DNA from 2 places in the Ruminococcus sp. NK3A76 genome. Region 1 is predicted to be linked to the other one. Evidence: riboswitches for the same ligand, from Rfam matches in the RefSeq annotation. Region 1 holds a riboswitch; the other holds the start of a gene.

What was found. Region 1 has a riboswitch for cyclic di-GMP ahead of CD05_RS0109610 (hypothetical protein). Riboswitches for the same ligand answer to the same signal wherever they lie in the genome.
Region 2: linked by a shared signal. The riboswitch ahead of CD05_RS0100965 (hypothetical protein) and the one ahead of CD05_RS0109610 (hypothetical protein) in region 1 are both predicted to bind cyclic di-GMP.

Annotation. Positions count from the first base shown of each region.
Region 1 is NZ_JMMA01000002.1:2,062,781-2,067,215, reverse strand. It holds gene CD05_RS0109615 (leucine-rich repeat protein) at 1-596, opposite strand, end outside; gene CD05_RS0109610 (hypothetical protein) at 1,042-1,893, opposite strand; cyclic di-GMP riboswitch class I at 1,977-2,061, opposite strand; gene CD05_RS0109605 (leucine-rich repeat domain-containing protein) at 2,250-4,435, opposite strand, start outside.
Region 2 is NZ_JMMA01000002.1:169,583-174,017, reverse strand. It holds gene CD05_RS19320 (anti-sigma factor antagonist) at 1-885, opposite strand, end outside; gene CD05_RS0100970 (hypothetical protein) at 1,024-1,317, opposite strand; gene CD05_RS0100965 (hypothetical protein) at 1,401-2,171, opposite strand; cyclic di-GMP riboswitch class I at 2,459-2,542, opposite strand; gene CD05_RS0100955 (MBL fold metallo-hydrolase) at 2,737-3,552, opposite strand; gene CD05_RS0100950 (hypothetical protein) at 3,591-3,809, opposite strand; gene CD05_RS0100945 (acyltransferase family protein) at 3,912-4,435, shown strand, end outside.

The DNA.
Region 1 (4,435 bases):
TTCAGTTTTACAACAGGCTTTTGGGTTATGGCCTTGCCGGTGTAGGTCTTGTTTGATAAACTGCTTACAGTTGCCTTGGAAATAGATACACCAGTTATTTTAAATGTCTTACTGACTGTTCCTATGTAGTTGCCTTTGCCTGTTATCATGATCGTTGCAGTACCGATCTTGATGTTATTCTTGTAAGTTATTGTGTAGTCTATATCATTCTTTAATGTTTTAGTACCAAGTTTTACTAAAGGTTTCTGCTTGATAGCACTGCCTGTATAGGTTTTTGCAGATATGCCAGAAACTATTGCCTTGGTCATATTGTATTCATCTGGGACATCCAGCAAATTATACTCAATACCATTATCTATAGCATATTTTTCGGCAGCAGTACCCTTATAGCAATTGATAACAAAGCCGGGAACTTTTATAATCTTATAATCCTTATCATAAGTATATCCAAAAGCATTATTATCTATTGTTTTTACCGATTTCGGGATAGTTACTGATTTAAGATCGTTACAACCTAAAAATGCATTTTTCTCTATTCTCGCAATAGTATCAGGAATAGATACAGTCTTGATTTTAAGGAATAATTCAACCGGCATAAAGCCTCTTCCCATTAGCCCCTTTACAGGTACACCATCAACATTATCTTTGATAACAAGGTTTTCAGGACAATTATCATTGTTCAAATAAAACATATCTGCCATATAATAATCAGAGCAGAATAGTCTTACCCACATACCATCCATATAGCCCATTGTCCCAACTTCATTCAAGTACACAATGCCATCATTCGATTCAATGTGTTTAGCTCGAGATAAAAGCTCACTTGATTTCATTGTGCTCTCTTTACCTGTAATAAAATCACATACTGTAATATCAATATCTTCATTTTCCGGATCATTACCGCTTTCCTGCGCATTTACAATATTTATATTTACAAAAGCATCTCTTTGAGGAACTAATGTCGCACCTCCTATAAAACTAAACGCTAATGCAATTGATAACAATTTTTTTAACATACAGTCTTCACCCTTTCAAAACCACTTATCTCATACCCAACTGAGCCATTTTTACAGATAACGTTTCTATCTTTGAATTATCTTCGGATAGAATAAAGTTAATTAATATGGGAAGGTTTTCAGAATCTTCAAAATCAAAGTAATAAGTAAGATTCTTTCTTCCGTATTTGATATATATATCGTAATACAGCAATTCATCATTGATCGTTTCATGATCCACCATATCATAATTTGTTTTAATATAGTTTCCCAAATCGGTATCCTCCGTATAATCACCGTCATACACAGGCGTTCCGAGAGCTTTGATTATCTCATCATAAGATGAATCAATCGTCAATCCGCAGGGTAAAGACACATCAAACATATTTTCTCTGTCTTTTATGTGAACTATAATGGTTCCGTATACTACATCATCAAAATTATCAGGATCCATTATTGCACCATCAGCAAATGATATATAATTGCTGCTACTGTTTTTAAAGTACTTAGATGAGTAGGCATATTCATCCTTCTGCTCAGTCCAACCCTTTTTAGTGAATTCATCGGGAGAAAGTGAGCCTTTAACAAGCTTGACCCCATCTACTACTACAGTTTCCTTGACCTTGCTGTAAGATGGCTCTTCAGGCTCCGGTTCTGGTTCCGGCTCTGTAGTTGTTGTTTCATTCGTAGTTGTTTCCTTTGCGATCGTAGTAGTGGTAGTAGTTGTTTCTTCAGATGATCCTTCGCTATTATCATCAGATGTACTATCGGTAACAACCGTGCTGTTCGCTGAGTTATTCGTTGAATTATCATTTGAATTGTCTGTATCACCACAAGAAACAAGCATTGTTGATAACAAAACAGATGTTATTATTACTTTGATAACATCACATTTCATATTCATTCTCCTTTTTACAATATAATAAAAAGCAACACATACAAAACGCATTGCCTTGATAAACATATCGACAGAGCGTAAGCTCCGGCAACCGGCTGTCATTCTCATATGAGATTAGACCCATTGGCTTTGCGCCGCTGCCTTTCGGCAGGTTTGCCTATTAATTACAGATTAATTATATCACAGCAGATATTTGGTCGTCAAGAATTAACAATTTCACGTGTCAAATATCATCAAAATGAATAAAACAGTACTGTTTGAATTGTATATGATGCCAATACAGTATTATACAAAGAAAGAGCTTGACACTTCAAAAGTGCCAAGCCCTTCTATATTGGGTGGTTATATGAAATGATCTACTTTATCTTAACCTTCTTTACTGCTGAGTAACCGCTGTAATACTTAGTACCACTAACAGTCTTATAGCTGCGTACCTTGACATAATAAGTCTTGCCCTTTGTGAGCTTGCTTATTGTCTTTGATGTACCACTTGCGTTTACTGATTTGGTAGTCGCCTTAGTAAACTTGCTAGAAGTCGAGTAGGTTATCTGATAACCCGTTACGCCTGATACCTTGCTATATGTGGCTTTCAGCTGCTTAGTCTTAGGACTTGTTACTGATTTGAGCGTAGTCTTTTTCGGGTTGATCTTGAAGGTCGCCTTTGCTGTACCTGTGTATGCGCCTTTACCTGTTATCGTGACTGTTGCAGTACCCATTGCCTTATTGTTCTTGTACGATACTGTGTAGTCTGTACCCGATTTGAGCGTCTTGCTGCCGAGCTTTACAACAGGCTTCTGAGTTATAGCCTTTCCTGTGTATGTCTTATTCGACAGGCCTGTTATCTTCGCCTTAGCTATACTTGTTCTTGTCAGCTTAGTCTTGATATTATCCTTGTAGCTGTTACCGCATACTGAGCAGGTGTGAAGGGTATAGCCCTGTGCATCGTAGGTGGGCTTTACTACCTTTTCGGTGTACTTATGACCTGTTGCCTTTATTGTTTCGGTATAGCTGTCACCACACGAGCAGGTGTAGGTCTTCACGCCGTTCTTTGTGCAGGTTGCAGTTGTTGTTACCTTTGAGGTGTAGGAGTGGGTGTGTGTCTCTTGTAAGACTACATATTCTATTTCATTTTCAATTGCATATTTTTCAGCTTCACTATCTTTATAGCAGTAGATAATAAAATCAGTAATCTTTTTAGCCTCATAAGTCTTTTCATCTGTATAAAAACCTATTGATCTATAATCAATATAATCTACACTTTTGGGTATGGTTAGTTTTTTGAGATTATTACATCCAGTGAAAGAATAACTAAACAAACACTTTGTTGATTCAGGTATAACAAATTCTTGAAGACTGCTGCAATTATATAGACTTATCCCAGAAACATCAGAACCTATTGGTATTACTATACTTTTTAGTTTAGAACAACCACTTAAATTCAATTCACCATTAATCTTTGTACTCTTGGGGATATCTATTTTCTCAAGCTTTTGAAATGTCACATCATTTAATACTAAACCGTCAATTACCGCATTTTCAGGAAATACGATTTCTGTGATACTGTTATATCGATCTTTAGAAAACTTATCACCAACGTAAAAAGCGTTCCTTTGGATTTCAACAACGTTTTTCGGTATTATCATCTTACCCGTTAAATAATAATCTTTCCCAATTTCATTGCCACTGTTGTCATATAATTCATGATCACTACAGTCTGCAAGAAGCAGTATATTATTAACAATCAGGTAAGGATTATCCTTTGTATGATATAATGCCCATTTTTTGTATAATTCCGTTCCCATCAATGCATTATATCCTATCTTCTTTACAGTTTTTGGTATAGTTGCATTTGTGCACTTAGGAGATGTAAGATAATAGTATGTACCGTTTTCATATTGTATTTGTTCTACATAAACACTTAATCCGTATAATTCTCTATACCAACTGATAAAAACATCTGTACCCATTATTATTGAAAAATCAGACTTACTGATTCTTTCTCTAACGTCTTTACCGGGTCTAAAAGCATAGTCACCTATTTCCTTAACTGTACTTGGAATTGTAAGGCTATCTATATTCGCACAAAGTAATAGTTTAGTGACATCTATATCATACAACGCATTATTAACGGCAGTATAATACTTATTGCCCTTTTCAACCGTTATTGTTTTTATTGCATTACAAGATAAAAATGGATTTCTATCAATAAAGATATCATTTATTTGGCTTGAAATTTCAACATTTTCAATTTCAGGGGGGATATATAATATATGAGTTTTATCTTTATTATATACCATACCCTTTAATGATGAATAATATGGATTATCTTTTGAAATATTAATAGCTTTTATCCTATTTTCGACTCCATAATACTGTTCAAATTGAGGAAAATAGTCTTTATCTAAAGAATAACAATAGCCGCTCCCAATGTTTATTGTATCAACATTGAAATCCGAAAAAGCATATTGACCAATCTGCGTAACACTATCAGGAATATTAATAGTTTTAGCGTGTTTATAAATGAATTCATGTGTTTCATCAA
Region 2 (4,435 bases), 1.9 Mb from region 1:
CGATTGCAGGTCAAATATCGGGTGCCCTTCAGAAAGGGTGTCCATATCAATGAGCATAGGATCATTGTCTACGACCATAATGTTTTTCATCTGAGCGTCGCCGTGAATGACGTTGTGCTGCTCCGGCACGCTGTCAAGAAGCATTTTCAGGCGCTCGTACATATCCGAACTCAGGCAGTCCTTTATCCTTTCAAGGTAGCCCAGAAACTGCTGCTTCGAGCTGTTGAGCCTGCCCTCAGGCACAGTTTGGCTGTTGACGAGCTTTAAAAACTGCGCATACTGCTTTGTTATCTCCACCACTCTGGAGGTGTCTTCTCTCAGCACGTCGTTGAGCGTCCTCGCATTAAGCAGCTCGAACACCGAGCCGTAGCTGTTGCCGACCTTGACGATATCATAGGATATCGCAGTAGGCACGCCTGCTATAAGCGCTGTTTTGGCAAGGCGCTTTTCATTCTGTATCATAGCAAGGCTGTCGGCCGATTCATAGACCTTGACCACCGTTTCATCATCTATCCTGTAAACAGTGCCGTAGAAGCCCTTGCCTATTATCTCGCAGCCGTCAACGCTTATCTCACGCTTTTTCTTTGACACCTCAAACAGCTCGGTAAAGCCGGTCGTTTCGAGTATGTCATATATCTGAGAAGATACGTTTATCATCTGCGGCGGCTCGTCTGAGAGCTTTCTCAGCTTCATGAGCACTCTTAAGCCTGCGCTTGATATATATTCAAGCTCTGACATATCAAGTATCAGCTTTGAAGCACCGCTCTGCGACACGGCCGCAAGCGCCTTCTCCTCGGCCTCTGCTGCGTTTGTAGTATCTATCCTGCCGCCTAAGCTGACAGTCAGTATCCCGTTATCAAGTGTGTGTGTTATTGTCATTCCCATAGCGATACCTCCATTTCATACCGGCTGCGAATCAAAAATGATAAGGGCAGCCTTTATCACTTTAATTATAGCAGAAACAGGGCATTTTGTCAATTGTACTTAACAATAAAATAACGCCGGGTTTTTCATCATTTTGACCTATTGGCAAGAATAAAAACTCCCCCTCACCGGCAATTGCAGCAAGGGGGGGAAAAAAGCTATTGCTCGCCTGCGACAAGGCTTGCGGCATCGTCCTGCGAGAGCGGGCAGCCCCGGCACAAACTCCCAATCTGTTGCCCCGAGCTCGTCCTTAACACGCTTTTCTATCATCTCGCCGTATTTGTTATTCACAGCAGCGATACAGATACTGCCATAGCCGCCGTCAGGTGTTTTTTCCACAGACACTATACAGGTAGGCGAATACATAGCATCGACAAACTTCTGGAGATCCATTCAAGCTACTTTCCGCAGCCATGCCCCGGGCGTTCACATTTTACCCGGAGGAGTTTGTTATCATATGTCACCTTCGCATCGCCTTACTGCCCACGGCTCATAAGCCCCATAAAGATGAGCCGCTCCCTGATGCCTGCCCTTGTACGGCGAAGCTCTGCCGAGATGTCATTAAGGCTCATGCCGCATTCATACATCACACGAAGGCTCTCAGTCTCGTCCTGCGTCCAGGGCTTGCCCCGGTTTTCATACTTGCTGCGCTTAAGTTCTTCCTTAAGGTCAGCCTCCTGTCGGCAGACCTCGGCTATGGCGGTGATATTATCAAAGACAAACTGCTGTGCGCTTTTGTTGTAGGTGACATACCTTATCACCCTGCCCGTCTCGTCTTCAAGCTCTGATTCGTATATGCCTATCTCACGGCCTGCATCTGTGGGCTTTGTTATTTTCCGTCCTGCGTCAGTTGTCTCCTCGCTCAGAAAGCCTGCATCAACAAGCCATGCGACGACGGCCGTTCTTGTGAGCTTGCGCATTCTTCCGCTGTCGATAAGCTCGTTTATATATGCTGCCAGCTTTGAGACTGATAGCGGCTGTACTGTCGGCTGCAGCGAGTCTATCTGCTCCTCAGTCAGCGAGAAATACTCCTTATCGGCACTGCGAAGGCGCACTGTCCTCTCTCTTTCAGCGCCTTCCTCGATAACACTTTCGAGCACGCCCGAGACATACGTCAGGCATTTTGATATACGCTGGTTTCTCACGATGTCTCCTTCCCTGACAGGCTGCCCGGTCAGAGGATCAACACCCATTGCAAGGCTGTCAAGATACATTTTTGCACGCTTCATTATTTCAAGCTCTGTCATATCGCTCACTCCTGCATCTGTTATACTATGCTGCTATTATACCACATTTTTGCGGCCGCTTCAAGCACCTGCAATACCACAAAAAGAAAATAGGGGCTTGACACATCCCGGTGCCAAGCCCTTATTCTATAGGGGTAGTAATATGAAAAATCGCTTTATCGGGATAAAGGAGGAAACCCTCAAGCATATCATGCTGTCTTTTCTGACGAAGCTAAAAACAAAAAAGACAACACGTCACAAATAAACGCATTGCCAACAATAATTGCCATATAACAGAAGCTCACGCCCCCGGCAACCGGCTGTCATACTCATACGAGGTTAGACCCTTGGCTTTGCGTCGCTGCCTTTCGGCAGGTTTGCCCATTTACTATACATAAATTATACCACTAAGGAGTCCGCTTGTCAATAGAAAGCGGCATTTATCACTAATTATTGGCACATTAGATAAATAAGGGGACTATATATTGTGTATGATGACATTGTTTCTCCCACCATTTGACATATCCCTGCTCCGTCCTGAATAATAAAGGCAACACCCGACAGGTATCTCCTGCCAGGTGATGTTTTATCTTCCCTTTATCTCTATCCTGTCAAGAATGCCCTGAACGCTTACGTTCTGATGTGTCAGATACATTCTCGCAACGTCCTGAATGAACACCCTATCCGCCCCGGTCTTTTGCTCTATATCCTCGGCAGTATATCCCTTGTCTACCATCTTGGTTATCCTTTTGACAAGTGCGTATGTATCCTTGCCGGAAAGTCCGGGCTTCTGAGCCGCCCGACTGTCAGGCTGTGCAGGCTTTGCATGGCCGTAGTAAACTGTCTTCGGCTCAAGTGCAAGCAGCGTGTTCCAGCTTTGCTCTATCTGCGTGCCCTTGTGCACCTCAAGCTCGTAGAGAGGGTTTAGATCACCCACAAACAGCGCACACTCACTTTTGAGCCATAGCGATATGCTGTCGTCGCTGTGGCCGGGGGTGTGTATCAGCTCGCCGTCGATGCCGAGCCCGCTAAGAAAGCTGCGGCTGGTATCAATTGTTATCACCCTCACTTTGCTGTCGTCTATCGGGATAAACTGTGTGTTGTTCTCCTTTTCAAATACATGGTCGCTGCTGTGCAAAAAGCCTTGCTGCACATCTGCGACTGCTATAGTCACGCCGCTGTCTGCTATCTGCTGCGCTATGCCCATATGGTCGGGGTGAAAGTGCGATATCAGCAGGCAGTCAATATCCTGCAGCCTCAGCTTTTTCTCGCCAAGCGCCCGGCAAAGCAAAGGGAAAGTCCCTGCCCAGCCTGTGTCAAAAAGCAGGCTGCCTTTCTTGCCGGTGATAAGATATGTGTTGGTGTTTGAATATTTAAGCTCTGTTATCGTTTTTGAGCGCATACGATGCACCTCCTTTTTCGGCTTGCCTTTACAGGTATTCAACAGCTCCCGGTCATAACAAGCTGCTCGTATTCCTCCGCTGTGACAGGCTTTACCAACTCGTCAGGGAACCCTACACACTCAAAGCCGAGTGCATAGGCCTTGTCGGTATCCTGTGGACTGTTTATCCTTACGACAGGTCCGCTGTCTATGCCAAGATAGCTGTCATACAGCGTACATTCCATTCCGTTATACATTACTGTTTTGTGTTTGTTCATAGCTGCACCTCGCTATCTTATTATACCACAAGGCCTGCAATCAGTCAATTGACTTTTAATAGCCTGTCTGATATAATAAGACCATGGGGGGTGAACCCGAAAATGCGAAAGCACTACATTGACAATATCAGGTGGAGCGCTATAAGCGTTCTTATAATATACCACGCAGCTATGGCATTCAACACATGGGGCGAGCCCAACTACATCACCCTGCATGGCAGCCGTGCCGTTATCAGCATAGTCGTTTTTCAAAGCCCTTTTCTTATGCCGCTGCTGTTTTTGCTGGCTGGGGTGAGCACTAAGTATTCATTATGCAGGAGGACGGCCGCCGAATACATAAAAGAGCGTGTCACAAAGCTGCTTATACCTCTTACTATCGGAACATTGATGATAATGCCGGTAATGACATACCTTGCCGACCGCTTCAACTGCGGATATAGCGGCTCGTTTGTCTTGCATTACAAAGTGTTCTTCACAAAGCTCACGGACATGACAGGTGCTGACGGTGGGTTTTCTGTCGGGCATCTATGGTTTCTGGCATATCTGTTTGTGATATCCTGCCTTTTCATTGCCACATCAGGGCTGCAAAAAAGGATAAACACAGCCGTCTTAAAAAGCAGCAGACA